Regions from separate parts of the Ruegeria sp. CJ2 genome, predicted to be linked through region 1. Evidence: riboswitches for the same ligand, from Rfam matches in the RefSeq annotation. Region 1 holds a riboswitch; each other region holds the start of a gene.

Region 1 (5,059 bases):
GACATGCGCACGTCGAAAGACGCAGGAATTGCGGTCTGGGGGCTGCGATCTGATTGTTGCACTGGCCCATACAGGGCTTGGCACCGCCGAGCCTGCGCCCGACCTTGAGAATGCGGCAATCCCTCTGGCGGCGGTGCCCGGTATTGATGTGATCATCGCCGGACATTCCCACTTGACCCTGCCCGGCTCTGCCCATCAGGGGCTGGAACATGTTGACCCGCACAGCGGCCTTGTTCACGGAAAACCGGTTGTAATGCCGGGTGCAGCGGGTTCGCATCTGGGCATCATTGACCTGACGCTGCACCGAAAAGAGACTGGTGAATGGTCGATAGAAAATCAGCACGCTGCGCTGCGATCCGTTTCACCCGAGGCGACCGCAGCCCCGATAGACGAGGATGCCGAGCTGAAGCGCCTGTTCGCACATGGGCACCAAGAGACACGGTTGCGATCGGCTGAACCTGTGGGCGAAACGCATCAGCATTTGCATAGCTATTTCAGCTTCTGTGCGCCGGATAGAGGGCTGGCGCTGGTCGCGGCGGCACAGGCTGCTGCGCTGCGCCCCTATTTGAAGGATACAGTGCACGACGGCCTGCCGGTTCTGTCTGCCGTTTCGCCCTCGAAATTCGGTGGGCGCGCAGGGCCACGATCTTTTACCGACGTGCCTGCGGGTCAGATCCGGCTGCGCCATGTCAACGATCTGAACATCTTTCCTAACGAAATGCAGGCTATCGTGGTTTCGGGCGCACAGATAAGAGACTGGCTTGAGATGTCCGCCGGCGTGCTCAACCAGATGCACTCCGGTCAACACATCGACCTGCGAAATCCCGGACGCGCCGGTTACAATTTCGATGTTCTGCACGGGCTTAGCTACCAGATCGACCTCGGCATTCCGGCGCGGTACGACGCTGACGGTAAATTGACTGACCCATCGCGCCGCCGGGTAAAGGATATCTACTTCAACGGGCAACTTATCGACGATCAGCAATCCTTTGTCGTGGCCCTCAACAATTATCGGGCCAACGGAGGGGGTCATTTCCCCTTTACAGACACCGCGTCGCAGATCCCGTTACCAGCCTTGCCGATCCAACGTATCGTTCGGGATTATGTCGCGGGTTGCCGCCCTGCTGATCCGTTGGCGGATGCGCCGCGCCCTTTCACGTTCAAACCGCTTCCCGGGGCATTTGCGATTCTCAGAACTGGCCCCAAGGCGCAGCGCCATATCGCTGAATTGCAGGAGTATGACCCATCAGTCATTGGGCTTGATGACGATGGTTTTCTGCTGATCCGGCTGACGTTGTGATGGGTTGTCATCCGCGAATGAAATGCCTATATCGACCGTTGAGAGGTTGGCGCGGGCGAGCGCCTCGCCAACCTGGTCAGGTCCGGAAGGAAGCAGCCACAACGAGCCCCGCTTGGGTCGATGTCCAACCTCTCACTTTCATTCCCCTGACCTATTCAAGATCATTCTGCGATCAGACGTGGCCAGACCGCAGCGTTCCGGCGTGCGAAAACTCCGATATGACCAAGCTCTTTTGCGCCAAACTCCTGCGCCGTCAGCAAGTGCCGACGTGCGTCAGGCCCGTACAGGTCTGCAAGCCGCCAGACAGACTTGGGCGACGCAAGCTGATCATCCGCCACAGCGAACAGGTCGACGGGATTACCATGTTCGGACCACGTGGGCACAGGAAGGGTCTTTCCCATTTCCGGTAGATAGTTTTGGGCGGCTGTACACCATTCACGCCACTGCCAGTAAACGCGCGCGGGCAAGTCCGCGCCAAATCCGGTTGCCCGACCCGGTAAGTATCCCAATGTCTTAACCAGCAATGGCACATGCCCGTACCAGAACAGGGTTGCCAACGCGCGATAGGGCCACGGATGGTCCGGCAAAGTCACCAAGCCCGAGCAAACGCAGATCATGCGGTCCATCTGCGCCACGTCCGGTGCAAGCGGGGTCAGCATCCCGCCCAGGGAATGGCCGATGCTCCACTGCTGCGCGTCCGGGAACCTCCGGCGCATCTCGGCGCGGGCGGCGGGCATGTCGACCAAGGCCCAATCCGCCATTGTCACCTGCGAATCCTGCATTCGGATCGTCAGAGAATGCCCAAAATCACTGTAGTCATAGGTTAAGCAGGCATACCCTCTTTCCGCCGCCAGCCAATGCGCAAAATTCTGATAATAGTCGCGCGGAACACCCGTTGCGCAATGGATCACCACCGCAACGCGGGGATCGGTCATCGGCCTGTACAGCCGCGCAGACAGTTTGGACGATCCGGAGGATATCCAGAAATCCTCGGTCAATACTGGCTGTGATCCATCCAACATGGGGTCCTCTTGATGGTTCTGAACTTTTCGGTTCACTTTTCTATCGGCCCTTCTTGTACCCGCAGAGTCAAGAGAGCGCGACGATGACCCCGCGTCGGAACCGGCAACACTGACCGCTTGACTCGGACCGATTTCACCGGATAGCGATGGCGTGATGGTTCTCGACCCGGATTGCCGGGAAGGGATGAAAAGGGAACACGGTGCGGTCCTACCCGGCGATGCCGAAACGGACCAATGCCGCGACTGCCCCCGCAACTGTAAGCGGTAAGCAATGCCAAAAACACCACTGGCCGAATGGCTGGGAAGGTCGGCAAAGCGATGACCCGCAAGTCAGGAGACCTGCCATCTAACTGAAACCGAAACTCGGGCGGGGTGTCCGGGCAGGTCAAAGCCGCATAAAGCGACCTGACCCATGCCCCCCGTCCATCGCGCGGAGGGCGCAGAATGATCTGGAAGACAAAAACGCACGAGTTTTCCGCAACGATTTGTCAGAAAACCGGCAGACCATGTCCGGCATTGGCAAGGATGGCGCGTGCCATGGCGGACGCGATGGCAACCGCACAGCCTGTCACAACCAAAGCGTTCGAGGTCGAAGGCAGCGGAGAGCTTTCGCATTGCGCCGAAGGGTGCACCGCACGGTTTCGCGCCCATTCAACTCAGATCAGGGTATTTTGCGGAACGGCCCCGGAAACCCCGACAACAAAGTTGGACGATTACGCCGACATGATGTTCGGGACAGATTTGTCCGCCATGCCAACCGGAGCGCTGTCCGAAGTGCCTTGTGCCATGCTCGAAGTCACGACTTTGGGCCAGCGTCCCGCAACAGGCAGCCCGCAACCCGCCATGGTCTGAGGTCAGGACTCGGTTGATGCCGGCGCCGTAGCCCAGGCCATCTGCGCGTCGGTTTCAACCGCGCATGGCCGGACCGCGCGCAACCGGCGCAGCGCCTTATCCGGGGTTTCGCCGCCTTCGACCAGCACGCGCAACACAATCATACCAGACCGCCCGCATCCGCCCCGGCAATGGACCAAGACCCGCCCACCGTCAGACAGGACACAATGTACATCCTTACTGACGGCTGGCCAGTCAGACCGTATTTTCGAGGTCGGAGCGCCAAAATCCTGCACCGGAAGATGAAGCCAGGTGATTGCGCGGCTCTGCAGGTCGCGCCCGAGATGGTGCGCTTCTGCGGCTTCCAACTCGCTGGACGTGGTCATCGAAATCACCAGGGTCGGGCGCCATTGCATGATCCGCTCAAGGTCTCCGGCATAATCCCCGTATCGCCCAGGCACCTGCGCCAAACCCAATAGACCGGACCGAACCGGAATAGAGTGAATTTCAAACCTGTCCAAGTTGCACACCCCGCCCGAATGAGAAGGCCGGGCAAGCCGATACCCGCCCAGCCGAACCTGTATCCAATGCGCCCCGGTATTCCAAATCGAATTTCATCGCTCCCTGCGGTGGACGTAGGCGGCAGGGGTCACTACGCTGCGAAGCTGATACGAATCCGACAGAGCAGACATGACCGAAACTCCAAGCCCCGCCTATCAGGTCCTCGCCCGTAAATACCGTCCTGAAACATTTGCTGACCTCGTGGGCCAGGACGCGATGGTGCGCACGCTGAAAAACGCATTCGAGGCCGATCGGATTGCGCAGGCCTTTGTCATGACCGGCATTCGCGGCACCGGCAAAACCACCACGGCGCGGATCATCGCCAAGGGCATGAACTGCATCGGACCAGACGGCGAGGGCAAAGCCACGATCGAACCCTGCGGCCAGTGCGAACACTGTGTGGCCATCATGGAAGGCCGCCATGTCGACGTGATGGAGATGGACGCGGCAAGCCGCACCGGTGTGAACGACATTCGCGAGATCATCGAAAGCGTCCGCTATCGCGCCGCCAGTGCGCGCTACAAGATCTATATCATCGACGAAGTTCACATGTTGTCGAACAGCGCGTTCAACGCCTTGCTCAAAACCCTTGAAGAACCCCCCGCGCATGTGAAGTTCATCTTTGCCACTACCGAGATCCGCAAGGTTCCGGTGACGGTCCTGTCCCGGTGCCAGCGCTTCGACCTGCGCCGGATCGAACCCGAGGACATGATCGGCCTGCTGAAAAAGATCGCAACTGCCGAGAACGCTCAGATCGCCGAGGATGCTCTGGCGCTGATCACCCGCGCGGCGGAAGGTTCGGCCCGGGATGCGACCTCGCTGCTGGATCAGGCTATTTCGCACGGTGCCGGGGAAACCAGCGCCGATCAGGTGCGGGCCATGCTGGGATTGGCTGATCGCGGGCGGGTGCTGGACCTGATGGACATGATCCTGCGGGGCGATACCGCCGCGGCATTGACGGAACTGGGTGGGCAATATGCCGAAGGTGCCGACCCGCTGGCCGTGCTGCGCGATCTGGCCGAGATCACACATTGGGTCTCGGTGGTCAAAATAACGCCGGACGCTGCCGAAGACCCAACAGTCTCACCTGACGAACGCGCGCGGGGCGTTCAGATGGCCGAAGCCCTGCCGATGCGCATTCTGACCCGGATGTGGCAAATGCTGCTGAAAGCGCTTGAAGAGGTTTCAGCCGCGCCCAATGCCATGATGTCGGCTGAAATGGCTATTATCCGGCTAACCCATGTCGCTGACCTTCCCACCCCGGAAGATCTGATCAGACGTCTTCAGGACGCGCCACCCCCTGCCCCGAACGGCGGACCCGGCGGCGGAGTGCCCACGCCGACAC
Region 2 (5,059 bases), on a different contig from region 1:
GGGAAATCGAACGCATCCTCAAAATACTGATAGGCATCGTGGAATACGATGAAGCTGCCTCCTCGGACCGGTTCCAGCGTCTCGGAGACCTCAGCAGACAATGCTGCCATTTCTTCGCGCGCCGCCGCAGCGTTTGCGAAATACGAACCGGCGTTATCCGGGTCAGCCGCAGACAGTTGAGCGGCGATCACGTTCAACCAGGTATTTGCGTTTTCAGGCGACAGCCACGCGTGCGGGTCATGTTCCCCGTGTGCGTGATCATCATGGTCGTCATGCCCGTCGTGATCTGCGTGGTCGTCATGATCATCATGCGCATGTTCGTCGTCATGGTCATCGTGATCATGTTCACCGTCATAATCATGGTCGTCGTGGTCCTTGTCTTCGGCGTGTTCGTCATGCCCGTGGTCATCCCCGTGGTCCCCGTGATCCTCATGATCATGGGCCTCGAACAAGGCGCTTTCACGGAAGTCCAGAAGAACCGTCCCATCCGTTTCCAACAGGGTCGTGACGGTAGCGCCGTCAGCAAGGGTTTCGACGGCACCTTCCATCCACGGTGTCAGATCATCGCCCATCCAAAAAACCAGATCTGCATCTTGCAGTGCAGCGGCTTCTGAGGGGCGCAGGTTGTATTCATGCGGCGATGCCCCAGGAGCAATGATCAGGTCCGGCGTTCCGACACCTTGCATTACCCGCGCAACAAGCGAGTGAACCGGCGCGATATCGACCGCAACATTGGGGACATCGGCCATGGCCGTCCCGCCCATGAATGCAGCGGTAAGAGTTAGTGGAACAAGCTTTCTGGACATCAGGCCCTCGATGTGATTTTATAACATTGCGAGCGATATACATGATATGGAATAACATGACAAGTGATACGCAACCCGCAATGACCGAGGATACGGCCCCGGTTGGGTTCCAAAAGCATGACCACAAGACTTGTGTCGAAACCGGGCTCTCGGCAGCGGAAAACCGATGCAAAGAAGAAGGCCTGCGTCTGACACCCGTCCGTCGCAAGGTTTTGGAGATGTTGTTGCAAGAACATCGGGCGCTGGGCGCTTACACGATTCTCGACCGCTTGCGCGAAGAAGGCTTTGGGTCGCAGCCACCGGTGGCCTATCGCGCGCTCGACTTTCTTGTCCAGAACGGGTTCGTGCACAAGATCGAGCGACTGAATGCGTTTGTTGCCTGTTCCCACCCGGGGGCCTCTCATTCGCCAGCTTTTATGATCTGCCGAAAATGCGACGCCGTGGCCGAGGCGCAATCCACGCCGGCCAAAGGCGTTCTCGGGGCAGCGGCGCGTGCGGCGGGTTTCGAAATCGAACGAACGGTTGTAGAAGCCGAGGGGCTTTGCCCCGACTGCACCGAAAAGGCGTAGAAATGACCCTGATCACTGTTGAAAAACTTAGCGTACGGTATGGTGCGAATACCGTTCTGCACAATGTGGATATGGCGATCGAAGCCGGTGAGATTGTCACCATCGTTGGCCCGAACGGTTCAGGTAAGACCAGTCTGCTCAGGGCCATTATCGGCGCGACCAATCCCTCTGCTGGCAAGGTTTCCCTGAAGCCGGGGCTGAAAATTGGCTATGTGCCACAGAAACTGCATGTCGATCCGACATTGCCGATCTCGGTGTCACGGTTCATGCGCCTGACTCACCGCGTTTCGCAAGGTGACTGCGCCAAAGCGCTGGAAGCGGCAGGGGTCCCGGATCTGTTAAAGCGCCAAATGTCACAGTTGTCAGGGGGGCAGTTCCAGCGCGTGCTGCTGGCACGGGCTCTGATCAATCGTCCTGACATCCTTTTGCTGGATGAAGCCACGCAAGGTCTCGACCAGCGGGGCTCGGCCAGTTTTTACCAGCAGATCGAGTCGGTGAGACGGGAAAGCGGTTGCGCCATTCTGATGATCAGCCACGAGTTGCACGTTGTTATGAGCGCATCGGACAGGGTGATCTGCCTCAACGGTCATGTCTGCTGCGAGGGGTCGCCTGCCGTTGTTGCGTCGGCACCGGAATACCGCGCCTTGTTCGGAACCGGAACGGGCGGCGCACTTGCCCTTTATCGTCACGAACATGATCACCACCACGACCACTCTCACGAAGCGGCAGAATAATGCTTGATGATTTTATGACGCGGGCAACGCTCGCCGGTATTGGCGTGGCCTTTGCAGCCGCCCCCCTTGGGTGTTTTGTGGTCTGGCGGCGCATGGCGTATTTCGGGGATGCAACGGCGCATGCCGCGATCCTTGGGGTTGCCCTGTCTCTGGCGTTCCAGATGTCAATCTTTCTGGGCGCGCTGGTTGTTGCGCTTATTATGGCGCTGGCCGTCACCATGCTGTCTGGTCGCGGATATGCCATGGATACGCTTCTGGGTGTCATGGCGCATTCGTCGCTTGCCTTTGGCCTTGTCGCCGTGTCGTTTTTGTCCGGCATTCGCATCGACCTGATGGCCTATCTTTTTGGTGACATTCTGTCTGTTTCACGCGCCGATCTTGTCGTGATCTGGGGTGGAGCCGCGCTGGTTGTCGCGTTGATCGTATGGCGCTGGTCGCAACTGCTGACGGCTACGCTGAACGAGGAATTGGCCTACGCCACCGGGTTCGACCCCAAGCGCGAACAGTTGATCCTGACTTTGTCTTTGGCCGTTACGGTTGCCGTCGCGATCAAGGTGGTCGGCGTGTTGCTCATCGCTGCGATGCTGATCATCCCAGCAGCGGCCGCACGCAGCCTTGCGCGATCCCCGGAAACGATGGCGTTGATTGCAGCGGCAATTGGGGCTTTCTCGGCTGTTGCGGGACTGCGAGCAGCTTATGTGTTCGACACACCGGCGGGCCCTTCGATCGTCTGCGTGGCTGCAGTGTTGTTTGCCGGTTTCAGTCTTTTCGGTTGGAGGTCGCGAAGCGGGGTGTAATACCGCAAAGCTTTGGACTTATCTTGCCGGGCATTGCGTGTTTCGAAAACTGAGTGGCCCCCACAACAATGTCGTTGACCTGACATGTGATCTGGGGCACTCGTTCGGATGATGGTTCCCGATGGTGCGCCCAAGGGATGAAAAGGGAATACGGTGCGGCTGCCTTTTGGCGCCCAGTCCGTGACTGCCCCCGCAACTGTAAGCGGTGAGCGACGCCTACGACCCACTGGCCCAAGTGCCGGGAAGGATGGCCAAGCATTGACCCGCAAGTCAGGAGACCTGCCATCAAGTGTTAACCAACCCGGGGCGGGGCGTCCTGGAAGGAGGCTTTGATGACACGAAGACATCGTGTTTACATTTCCGGCACCTTCCGCCCGCGCTTTGAAGCAGGCGGAGGAAACTGTGCCATCAACGCCTGACCATTTTCTTCTGATCTGCAAAACGTGCAAAGGCGAAGCCCGCGCGCAGGACTTGTCGGACGCCTTGTCAGACTGTTTGCCCGATGGTTTTGCTATTCGCACCGTCGATTGCATGGCCGGATGCGCGCGGCCTGTGACTGTCGGGTTCCAGGCAATCGACAAAGCGCAGTATCTATTTGGCGATATTCAGGACGCGCAGGATATTCAGGCGCTGATTGACTTTGCCCGCCAATACAAAGACAGCGCGGATGGCTGGACCAATGCAACCGAGCGTCCTGAACCACTGTTTACAAAAACACTGTCTCGTATGCCCCGCCTTGAAAAAGGGGGGTGCTTGTGACCAACCCGGCTATTTTGGCGGTGCGCGATCTGACGCATCAGGTACTCAGCGGCGATGTCCTGTTGCAGGAGGTCTCTTTCACCCTATGCGAAGGAGCGATCCTTGCCATTGCCGGGCCCAACGGGGCGGGCAAGACAACATTGTTGAACCTGTTATGCGGTGCACACGACGTCGGCCAAGGTGATGTTCTGGTCAATGGCCGCAGTCTGAAACGGATGTCCGCCCGAGATCGGGCCCGGACGATTGCCGTGGTCAGCCAGCAGGAGTTTCCTGATGGCAGGCTGCTGCTGCGGGATTATGTGGCGCTGGGCCAGATCCCGATCCGCGCCGACCGATCCGCGGATGAACACGCTGCGGATCTGGTCAGAATCCTGAACCTCACCGGGCTCAGTGCTTTGGCCGACAAAAAGATGGCCGTTCTGTCCGGGGGGGAACGTCAACGTGCGCATATCGCTCGCGCTCTGGCTCAGAATCCTACGCTTTTGTTTCTGGACGAACCCACCAACCATCTGGACCCGGATACGAAGGGGCGGATGCTGTCGCTGGTCGCCGAGCTGGGCATCACCGTGGTGATGATCCTGCATGATCTGGTGATGATCCCAGAATTTGCCACGCATGTGGCGCTGATGAAAGACACCCGGCTGACCGGTTTTGGGCTGGTGGCTGACGTGCTGACCCCGGACAGGGTCCGCGACACGTTTGGCGTCGATTACCTGTGCTTTCACCACGAAGGCCGCGTGATCCCGGCGCTGGATATCCGAAAAACCTCGATCACATCTTATGAATAGGATTATTTCTGAATGACAAAGCTCTTGTCTCTGGCACTGGCCACTGTTTTGGCAGGTGGTGCCGCCGCGCACGAAGTCACGGTAGATAACTGCGGTGCGCCTCTGGTGTTTGACACCCAGCCCGAGCGTCTGGTTGTGCATGACATGAACATGACCGACATGGCGTTTGCGCTGGGTCTTCAGGACAAGATCGTTGGTCTGACCGGCATCACCGGCTGGTACAAGACCAGCCCCGAGTTTGAGACGCTGCGCGGTGGCATCCCCGAGCTGGCGCCGAAATACCCAACTGTTGAAAATCTGGTCGCGGTAGAGCCGGACCTGTTCTTTGCCGGTTGGTATTATGGGATGAAACCCGGTGGCGACGTGACCCCCGACACGCTGGAACCCTTTGGTATCAAGACAATGATCCTGACGGAAAGTTGCGTGCATCTGGACAAGGATCGCCCCGAGGCCAGCATGGACCTGCTGTTTGACGACGTTCTGCGTCTGGGCACCGTCATGCATGTCGAAGACAAGGCCGAGGCTCTGGTTTCCGGCTGGAAAGAGGAACTGGCCGAGATCGAAGCGCAAACCGCTGATCTGGACAAGCCGCGCGTGTTCCTGCTG
Region 3 (5,059 bases), on a different contig from region 1:
GGCGGCCCATTGTCAAAGGAAGCGCTATGTTGCGCTTCCCCTTTGGCTTAAACCTCCACTTCGACCTTTCCGATCGGGTTAGAACAGCAGGCAAGAATATATCCTGCCTCGATGTCATCCTCGGAAATCCCGCCATTGTGAACCATGTGAACATCACCAGAGGTTTTCTTGACCTTGCAGGTCCCGCAGACGCCGAAGGTGCAGCCTGACGGGATGTTCAGGCCGACCGAACGCGCCGCGGCCAGAACCGTATCGGTTTCGGCAACCTTGGCGGTCACACCTGACGCGGCAAAGAGGATCTCGGCGCTGCTACCATCGTCTGGGATGACATCATCCAGATCGGGCTGATCTGCCTCGGTCTCAATAGGGGCACCAAAGCTTTCCTGATGGTAGTGGTCCATGTCAAAGCCCAGACCGGCAAGCGCATCGCGCACGGCTTGCATGAACGGTTCAGGCCCACAGCAATAGACCTCACGATCCAGGTAATCGGGCGCCATAAGGCCCAACATCAGCTGGTTGAACTGCCCTTGATAGCCGGTCCAGGGGCGGTAGGGGTCGGCCTCTTCGATCACGAATTTCAGGTCCAGACCATCAGTCCGGCTGGCCATTTGCTCCAGCCGTTGCCGAAAGATGATCTCGGACGGGCGTTTGGCGCAGTTGATGAACACGATGTCGAGATCGCGCCCCTCATCCCACATGCAGGTGGTCATCGACATCATCGGGGTAACGCCTGACCCGGCCGAGATAAACAGGTATTTGCGCGCCCGGCTTTCGGCATTGGTGAACAGCCCCGCCGGGCCGATGGCTTTCAGCCGCGCACCGGGTTTCAGGTTGTCCAGCATCCAACGCGTACCAATACTGTCGGGCTGCGCCTTGGCCGTGATGGTGATCGTACGGGGCCGCGAGGGTGAGGACGAGATCGTATAGGTCCGGTGCACCACCCCGCCCGGCTGACCGGGTGCGGGAATTTCCAGCGTCAGGAACTGCCCCGGCTGATAGGCGAACATCGCCCCCGAGGGCGCGCGGAACGTAAAACTGGCCGTATTCGGCATCTCGGGCACGACCGAGACACATTCCAGCATCTCGCCATCTTCCCAGGTGCGGGCCATGGGGCTGAGGTCATTCATGGCGTTACTCCGCGGCGATGGTGTCGGGGCTCAGGCGCGCCGACAGGGTGTTGCAGTACCAATCGACGAATTGCAGCACGCCGGATTCCTGCGTTGGCGAATAGGGGCCGGGCACATAGGCGGGGCTGTTGATGCCCTGCTGGTTGTCCTCGACCACACGACGGTCTTCGTCATTGGTGGCCATCCAGACCTCGGTCAGGCGCTTGAGGTCGTAATCCACGCCTTCAACCGCATCTTTGTGGACCAGCCATTTTGTCGTGACCTCGGATTCGGTCGGGCTGATCGGCGTGACCCGGAACACGATCGAGTGGTCGGGCAAAAAGTGGTTCCAGGTTGTCGGATAGTGGAATTGGAGCAGCGCACCCGCATCGGCAAAAGGCACCCGCCCCAGCCACCGGCGCACGGCGGTCTTGCCATCCATCGTATAGCTTTCGGCACCCTCTTTCAGCGGCATCCGCGCCACGCGGTACTGCCCTTCCGCGCTAAGCTGGAAGTTGGACGGAATCCCGCCCGCCTCGCAACGGTCGAAATGGGCCTGCAGGTGGGCCGGGGTCTCACCCCCTTCGCCAATACCGGTGACGCTGGGATCGTCGGGATAGGTTCGGCACAGCGCCGGGTGGTTACCGCCGCAGTGATAGCATTCGCGGTTGTTTTCCCAGACCAGCTTCCAGTTGCCATTCTCGACGATCGAGCTTTCAAAGGCCATTTTCGCATTGCCCAGATCATGCGGCTCAAGATAGGGACGCGCGACTTCGGCAAAGGTCTCAAAGTCAGGGGCATCCTCTGCCAGACAGATATAGACCAGCCCGGCCAGCTCGCGGCAATGCACGGTCTTTAGCCCATGTTTCGACGGGTCGAAATCCGGCCCCATGTCGCGCGCCCACAAGAGCGAGCCGTCCAACTCATAGGTCCATTGATGATAGGGGCACACCAGCTTGGGCGCATTGCCTTTGGCGGCTTTGCAAATGACCGAGCCGCGATGACGGCAGGTGTTGTGAAAGGCGCGGATCTGACCATCGGCCCCGCGCACGATGATCACGCGATAGGCGCCCACATTATAGGTGACGTAATCGCCCGATTTCACCAGTTCACAGGCGGGAATGGCAAACAACCATTCGCGGTAGTGAATGGCGTCGAGATCGGCCTGAAAAATCGCAGGGTCGGTATAAAACGCCTGCTCCAACGCATGGGTTGGATTTCGTCGCGCCAACAGGCTTTGAATGCTGTTCACTTCTGGCTCTCCTGCCGCACCGTGCGGCATTTCTTGGGCGAATGACACAGGAGAGCCGCCCGGAACCGTGCGAGGATCACGTCCGAAACCAAAGCCCCCCACCGCCACCCGCGGTTTGGCATATCTGCGAGGCTGGTTTCCGGACTCGGAAGGGGCTTGCGCCCGTTTTCGACACCTTCCCGGGATCCTCCTCCCAGTGGTTGATTGCCGAACCTGACCTTCTTTACCGTTGCGGGGGCAGTGCCGGATTTACACCGGCTTCCCAATTCTCCGCAGCCTGAGAATCAGACGGCGGCACCTCTTGCGGGCAAAATATTTCAGCACCGATCTGGCGCTGAAATACTTGCGACCTTTCCAGTTGCAAAACAGACATCCAGACACGCGGGCGAAATCTGATTGCGGCACTTGTATCGCCATCGGTACGGTCGATGGTTCGAAGGTCAAAGCCCGTTCGTTTTCAATATGATATTGGGCTTCAAGCCTTGCCGCGCGTTCAGTCTTTTCTTCGGTGCCCGGCATCTCATCAAAATCTGCACATGTTGGGCAGGGGAACTGCGCAATCACCGCCCAAAACTGGCGGCATGAAACACGCAATCTCAGACATATTTTTATGGTGCGCCTTTGCGACCGCATCCGCAATTCTGGCCGCTCAGCCCCTGCTCTGGCTGGTCCAAAGCTGGGTTAGCCCGGCCTACGACTCTTACGGATATATCTACATTCTGCTGATCGTCGGGCTGAGCGGCCTGAGCCTGATAAGCGGCCCACCGACAAAGCCAGGCACTCAGGTCCCGGTGATCGGCTTGCTGTTGCTCTCCGCACTCATCCGGCTGCTGGGGCAGGTTCTTGCGGTCAATATCCTGAGCGCGCTTGCGCTTGCTCTGGATGTATTTGCGCTGGTTGGTCTGTTGCGGCTGGATCGGCGGCCGTTTGCGCTGTCGCCGTTCTGGATGGCCGTTCTGTTCCTGTTTTCCTTGCCAACGGAAATGGTCCTTCAGCGCACGATCGGATTTCCGCTGCAAATGATCTCGGCAGAGTTGTCCTGCCACATGCTTGGGGTTTTTTATCCGGGCGTTGTCTGTGACGGCGTGCGGATCACCCTGGAGCAAAAGGACATTCTTGTGGACCTGCCCTGTTCCGGGGCTTCGGGTCTTTTGCTGTCCATGGCCTTTGTGGTCACGCAAAACGCCGTCATGCGCCCGCGCTGGCATATCAGCGGCCTCAGCCTGTTGGCCGTGATCGGAAGTGCCGCGCTGGGCAACAGCCTGCGCATTTCCCTGTTGGCGGCGGGTCTTGTGCATGATCTGGATGTGATGGCCGAACCTTGGCACACGCTGATCGGTCTGGTCACACTGGGCCTGACGGTTGCACCCTTTGCCCTATTCTATCGGCCCCGCCCAAAAGGGGCGCGCCGTGCATTTTTGCGGCGACAACCGATGTCCCTGCCCAAGCCCATCAAAGCAATAGTGGGTCTTGCCTGTTTGATCGGCAGTGTCGCCATCGTGTCGCTAAAGGCCGACCCGGTGGATGTGTCGGGCAGTGTTATGGCACCACCATTGCCTGCGCAGATTCACGGTCACGTGGCCCGAAACGTGCCGCTGACCAAGATGGAAGCGGTCTATTTCGAAGCCTATGGCGGACAAGCGCAGAAGGCACAATTTGGTCCCTTGGGATTGAATGTGGTCAGCACCCGCGCACCGCTGCGCCATCTTCATGCACCCGAGATTTGTCTGCGGGGTCTGGGATACACGGTGCGGTTCCTCGGCACCCGTTATGACGGCATCCCCAGCGCCTATTACAAGGCCACCGGACCGGATGGGAACGCCTGGCTGGTGGCGGTTAGCTATGTCTCGCAAGGGGGGCAGGTCACCCCCAGCGTGGGCGAGGCGATCTGGCGCTGGATGAACGGATCCGGCGGCACCTGGAGCAGCGTGCAACGGATCACCCCGTGGACCCTGGACACCCAACTGCGCAGCGCGCTGGACGCCGCGGCGATCGCGGCCCTCGACATTCAAACCATCAAAGGAACGGACATATGATACGCCAGATTGCTATTCTCTTTATCTCATTACCCGCGCTATGGACTGGCTCTGCTTACGCGCAAGAGCAGGACGACATCGCGGGACGGCTGGTTGCAACAGGCAGTGCGGGCCAGTTGGACCTGCCGATGCTGAAATCTGACCTCAAGGTCGATATTCAGGGCGACATGGCGACGGTTCAGGTTCGGCAGGAATTCGTAAACCCTTCGGACCAACCGATGTCGGCGGAATACCTGTTCCCGCTCAACCAGAAGGCTGCGGTTTTTGCGATGCAGATGCAGGTCGGCGACGAGGTGGTCGAGGCACAGATCCAGCGCAAACATGAAGCCGAAGAGACGTTCGAACAGGCCAAACAAGACGGAAAAGCCGCAGCGCTTCTGACCCAGCACAGACCCAATATGTTCACGCAGTCAGTTGCCAACCTGATGCCGGGGCAGCCGATCACGGTGACCCTAAGTTATGTGCAGCCTGTTCCAAAGATAGATGACGCCTATGAGCTGGTCCTGCCGCTGGTCGTTGGGCCGCGCTATCAAGGGGCGCTGAATTCTGACCGGGGGTCGGATACCGCGACGCTGGCCGAGTTTACCGAGGATGCCCCTGCCCCGGAACAGGTGCACGAAATCAACGGCTGGCAGGTGTCTGAATTGCCAGCATATCCACCGGTG
Region 4 (5,059 bases), on a different contig from region 1:
CAAGTTTGACCTTAGTTTGCGGCGCATATTTCCCGCCCCGAATGTTATTGCCGTTCAACCTACGGTCAATGGTTTGCTCGGAACAGCCCAACAAATTTGCAAGTTGATACCTGTTAAATTCTGGGTTTGCAGCTTTCGCGTTCAGAACCATTTCGCGTGTGATTGGGGACCTCTGACGCGAGATATTCATGGACTGAAATCGAGGGATATCCGGGTCTTCAAAACACAAAATATCTGCAATATTGATCACCATGAAACCTCCAGGTTTCAAGGCGCGTGCGTGGCCCGAAATTACGGACTTCAATAGTGCCTGCCAGCTTTCTTAAGTTTCGCCGCGCTCATACTCCTTACCCACAAAATATGGGGGCGACCAAAAGCTCAACGCAACACTTGCCTCATCGACATCTGCGATCAATTTCCTTGCGTCGCCATGTCGAACCACGTTCTTCTGCATTTCTTCCTCTAAACCGCTCAACGAACCCTGTTAAACTCTGCAACAGCCGAAATCAATTTACGAGGGGCCATTTTGAGAAGTCGATTCACGGCACTATCGCGCTCGAACAAAACACAAGTCAGTCTTACCGAAATATTCCTTTTAATTTAGGTGCTTATCAAACAAATTGGATTTGAAAGCACGCGCACATCAGCTTTCGTTCGAGATTCACCCCGCTTCCTGGCTAAGCTACATAGCGCATAAGCCAGGCAACTATCTAAATTACCGCCCCTGAGGGACAACCTCGTATCCAGGCTCTTCGGGTTCATCATCTTCCATCTCGGGCGGAAACCCGGACGCTCTGATATCCAACCCAGTCGCGTCCTCCAAACGCCGGATGATGTTCGGTGAAAGCTCCCGCTCTCCGTACCGCGCTATTGCGTCGTCAAAAATCCGGATCATCAGCGGGTTCATTTCAAGCGGAACACCGGCGCGGTCCGCGACCTCCTGAAACAGGCCGATATCCTTCTTTACAAGGTCCATTGTAAACGAAATGTCCCGTGATCCGTTCAGAATGACCTGACTTTCGGTCTCATGAACAAAGGATGTACCCGAGGAGATCTTGATCGCCTCATACGTGGTATTCAGATCCATGCCAGCCGCCTTCGCGGTGACCAATGCCTCGGCGCAGGTGATCAGATTCGCTGTGGCCAGGTAGTTTGTCAGAACCTTGAGCACCGAGGCTGAGCCGAGCTCTCCGGTGTGCAGGATGCGCCGGCCCATTGTCGTCAGAAAAGGCAGGATACGCTCGAAAGTTTCCCGGTCACAGCCCGCAAAGATCGAAATGTTGCCGGTCGCCGCGCGGTGACATCCGCCCGAAACCGGGCAATCAACCGCTGCGCCCCCTTTCCCAATGACCATTGCGCCAAGGCGCTTTACTTCGGCCTCGTCCGTGGTCGACATCTCCATCCAGATTTTTCCCGGACCGACTTCGGGTAACATTTCCTGCATCACCGCATCCGAGGCCGCCGGGGATGGCAGGCACGTGATCACCGCATCACAAACCCGCATCATTTGGGCAGGGCTTTCTGCGGCCCGCGCACCCTGGGCCACAAACTCGGCAACCAATTCAGTGTTAAGATCATGCACCGTCAGGTCGATACCGTTGCGCAAGAGCGAGCCAGACAGCTTGCCACCGACATTCCCCAGCCCAATGAAACCAACCTTCATTTTCGAATCCTCCCGACTGTATGGCGCCGAGTATTCATGGCGCTGTACAAACTCTGAAATGAATAATAACGGTAGTTTTGGTCAAAAATCTTTGGTGATAAATGGATCGCGTTCCCAACCCTGTATGGCTGCGCAGTTTCGAAGTCGCAGCGCGGCACCTGAATTTCACAACAACCGCGCAAGAGCTTGGCCTGACACAAACAGCCGTATCTTTGCACATCCGGTCGCTTGAAGCGGAACTCGGGCAACAACTGTTCACCAGAAAGGCGCGGAAACTGGAGCTGACCGAGTTGGGACAGTCCTATTCCCTGACTGTCCGCCGCGCGCTTGCGGATATTGCGCTGTCCACCAACAGCTTGTTTGGTCCGACCTCGGGTCAGACCCTGACGATCAGGGCCGCGATATCCTCTGCGACCTACTGGATAGCGGCTGAGTTGCCAGAGTTTTGCGCCCTGCATCCCGACATACCCGTCCGCCTTGTGTCTCATATCTGGAACGACACGATGGCGCCCAATGACGTGGATGTCGAAATTCGACTGGGATATGGCGACTGGCCGGATGTGACGTCAGAAAAGCTGACGACAGAAAAGCTTGTGCCGGTGCAGCGTGTGGGCGGGTCAGTACGCTACGCAAAGGATCTGCTGTCGGGCCCTTTGATACATATCCTTGGATACGAAGATAATTGGGCACGCTATTTCGAAGCGCTTGGCCTAGGCCATCCTGACCAGCCTTCCCAGTATTCCGTGGACACCACGGTGGCGGCCCTACAACTTGTGATGGCCCAAGCAGGATATGCAACTATTTTGGAGCGGTTCGCCAGAAACGCCATCGCGCAGGGCGCACCCATCGAAATTGCGGGTCCTGCGATTCCGTTTGCGCAATCTCATTACCTGATCGGAGGGTCGGGGCGCGCGCCACTTTCGGCGGCGGCTGGTCTGTTCCAAGCCTGGTTGCGCGACCGGCTGCGCACAGATGACGCTGATTGACCTCGTCAGGTCGCTTTTTCCGCGATCTTGTTTTCAACGCGGCCACCACGCTTGACAAGCCCCCTGCAGGTGCCGCATGTCCCATGCGTTGGTGTCCTCGACAGAGGATGAAAAGGGAATGTGTCAGCGGATCTTCCGTGAAACACAGCCGCCCCCGCGACCGTGACCGGAGAGGGTGCCCAAAGCCACTGGCCAGAAGGTCGGGAAGGCGGGACATCCGACAGGGCTATGCCCCGATATCCGCAAGCCGGGAGACCTGCCAGCGCCCGAAGATGTAACCGGACGGGGTGTTCCGGTGTCGGGTCCATGTCGCAACGCGTGGCCCGCATGAGACCCCGTCCCCCACAAAGAGGATTTGGGGGGATGAGAGACGTGACCGATACTGCACCAGTCGAGCTGCTGGTCTGCACCACCTGTCGCCGAGGACTGCCCGTCGAGGACGACGCGCAGCGGCCGGGCGCATTGCTGCACAAAGCCCTTGAACAGGCCGATCTGCCAGAAGGCGTGACCCTGAAAGCGGTGGAGTGCCTGTCGAATTGCGATCAGGGCTGTTCGATCGTTCTGCGCGGTGGGCCCGAACGCTGGACGTTCGTTTATGAGCACCTCAATGAAAGCGAACATGTCGACACCATTGTCGATGGTGCGACCAAGTACCTTGCGACCGAAGACGGCTTGGTCAAATGGCGCGAGCGCCCCGAACATTTCCGCAAAAACTGTGCGGCCCGCATTCCCCCGATTGGAGCCCTGAAATGAGCAATCTCGAGAAACTCCCTGTCACTGTGATCACCGGCTTTCTGGGCTCGGGCAAGACCACGCTGGTGCGCCACCTGATGCAGAACCCGCAGGGCAAGCGTCTGGCCGTCGTGGTCAATGAGTTCGGCGATGTCGGCGTGGATGGCGACATCCTGAAATCCTGCGCCATTCCCGATTGTCCTGCCGAGAATATCATGGAACTGGCGAACGGCTGCATCTGCTGCACCGTGGCCGATGACTTCATCCCCACGATCGAGGCGCTGATGGCGCTGGAGCCGCGTCCAGACCACATCCTGATCGAAACCTCGGGTCTGGCGTTGCCGAAGCCGCTGCTGAAAGCCTTCGACTGGCCCGATATCCGCTCGAAAATCACCGTGGACGGCGTGATCGCGCTGGCCGATGCCGAGGCCGTGGCCGCCGGTCGCTTTGCCCCCAATGTCGAGGCGGTGGATGCACAGCGCATGGCCGACGATTCGATCGACCACGAAACGCCCCTGTCCGAGGTGTTCGAGGATCAGATTTCCTGCGCAGACATCATCCTGCTGACCAAGCCCGATCTGGCCGGTCCCGAGGGCGTGGCCAAAGCGAAAGAGGTCATCGCCGCCGAAGCCCCTCGCCCTTTGCCCGTGGTCGAGGTCGCCGAAGGCGTGGTGGACGTGCGCGTCGTGCTGGGCCTTGAGGCCGCCGCCGAAGATGACATGGACTCGCGTCCGTCGCATCATGATGGTCACCACGATCACGAGCATGACGATTTCGAAAGCATCATCGTCGAGCTGCCCGAGCAGACCGACCCGGCCGATCTGGTCGCGAAAATCGAACGTCTGGCCAAGGAACTGAACATCCTGCGCGTCAAAGGCTATGCCGCCGTTCGAGGCAAACCGATGCGCCTGCTGGTGCAGGCTGTGGGCGCGCGCGTGCGTCATCAGTATGACCGTCCGTGGGAGCCCGGCGAAGAGCGCCGCTCGCGTCTTGTGGTGATCGCCGAGCATGACGACATCAAAGAGGCTGAAATCCGCGAAATCCTGGCGGGTGTGACCGAGGCTGCCGAGTAAGCCATGCACGTCGTCTTCCGCGAAAGCCACGGGCTCGAGGAAACCGAGACCCCAACCGATCTGGGCCAGAGCCCGGCGGATCTGGTGGTGCTGTCCTTTTCGGACAGCGACCTTGGCGCTTTCGCGGCAGGCTGGCATCGTGGCAGCGGCCCCGAGGGGCGCATGCCCACGATGCGGCTGGCCAATCTGACGGCGCTGAAACATCCCCTCTCGGTGGATACCTATGTCGAGCAGACGCTCGAAGGTGCCAAGGGCATCCTGATCCGTCTGATCGGCGGGGTGCCTTACTGGGCCTATGGCCTACAGCAGGTTCTGGCACTAGCGCAGGCCAAAGGGATCGCTCTGGCCGTTCTACCCGCCGACGGGCGCGAGGATACGCGGTTGGATGACTATTCCACCCTTCCCGTCTCGACCCTGCGCCGGTTGGCGCATCTGTGCGACACGGGCGGCGAAGTTGCGGCTCAGGCTGCTTTAGCGCAAATGGCGCTGGCCGCTGGGCTTTATGCCGGGCCGGTAATGGGTGCCAAAACCCTGCCCGAATGCGGCGCGTGGTGCCCGGATCAGGGCGTGATCCCCGTCGAAACGGCGTTCACTGGAGATGCAAA

The links. Region 1 has a riboswitch for cobalamin ahead of ACR0MS_RS13930 (hypothetical protein). Riboswitches for the same ligand answer to the same signal wherever they lie in the genome.
Region 2: another riboswitch for cobalamin. It lies ahead of ACR0MS_RS13045 (DUF1636 family protein); the one in region 1 lies ahead of ACR0MS_RS13930 (hypothetical protein).
Region 3: another riboswitch for cobalamin. It lies ahead of ACR0MS_RS07665 (aromatic ring-hydroxylating oxygenase subunit alpha); the one in region 1 lies ahead of ACR0MS_RS13930 (hypothetical protein).
Region 4: another riboswitch for cobalamin. It lies ahead of ACR0MS_RS01665 (DUF1636 family protein); the one in region 1 lies ahead of ACR0MS_RS13930 (hypothetical protein).

The regions. Positions count from the first base shown of each region.
Region 1 covers NZ_JBQFQF010000009.1:45,195-50,253, forward strand. The annotation lists gene ACR0MS_RS13915 (bifunctional 2',3'-cyclic-nucleotide 2'-phosphodiesterase/3'-nucleotidase) at 1-1,300, shown strand, start outside; RNA gene ffs (signal recognition particle sRNA small type) at 1,340-1,438, shown strand; gene ACR0MS_RS13925 (alpha/beta hydrolase family protein) at 1,462-2,322, opposite strand; cobalamin riboswitch at 2,461-2,683, shown strand; gene ACR0MS_RS13930 (hypothetical protein) at 2,767-3,174, shown strand; gene ACR0MS_RS13935 (protein-tyrosine phosphatase family protein) at 3,177-3,683, opposite strand; gene ACR0MS_RS13940 (DNA polymerase III subunit gamma/tau) at 3,844-5,059, shown strand, end outside.
Region 2 covers NZ_JBQFQF010000008.1:88,633-93,691, forward strand. The annotation lists gene ACR0MS_RS13025 (zinc ABC transporter substrate-binding protein) at 1-806, opposite strand, end outside; gene ACR0MS_RS13030 (transcriptional repressor) at 863-1,375, shown strand; gene ACR0MS_RS13035 (ATP-binding cassette domain-containing protein) at 1,378-2,109, shown strand; gene ACR0MS_RS13040 (iron chelate uptake ABC transporter family permease subunit) at 2,109-2,906, shown strand; cobalamin riboswitch at 3,002-3,207, shown strand; gene ACR0MS_RS13045 (DUF1636 family protein) at 3,309-3,665, shown strand; gene ACR0MS_RS13050 (ABC transporter ATP-binding protein) at 3,662-4,453, shown strand; gene ACR0MS_RS13055 (ABC transporter substrate-binding protein) at 4,466-5,059, shown strand, end outside.
Region 3 covers NZ_JBQFQF010000004.1:211,276-216,334, forward strand. The annotation lists gene ACR0MS_RS07660 (FAD-binding oxidoreductase) at 48-1,127, opposite strand; gene ACR0MS_RS07665 (aromatic ring-hydroxylating oxygenase subunit alpha) at 1,132-2,388, opposite strand; cobalamin riboswitch at 2,472-2,675, opposite strand; gene xrtT (exosortase T) at 2,940-4,394, shown strand; gene ACR0MS_RS07675 (VIT and vWA domain-containing protein) at 4,391-5,059, shown strand, end outside.
Region 4 covers NZ_JBQFQF010000001.1:337,236-342,294, reverse strand. The annotation lists partial or broken gene ACR0MS_RS01680 (DNA-methyltransferase) at 1-307, opposite strand, end outside; gene ACR0MS_RS01675 (NAD(P)-dependent oxidoreductase) at 716-1,723, opposite strand; gene ACR0MS_RS01670 (LysR family transcriptional regulator) at 1,765-2,649, shown strand; cobalamin riboswitch at 2,722-2,927, shown strand; gene ACR0MS_RS01665 (DUF1636 family protein) at 3,013-3,402, shown strand; gene cobW (cobalamin biosynthesis protein CobW) at 3,399-4,454, shown strand; gene cobN (cobaltochelatase subunit CobN) at 4,458-5,059, shown strand, end outside.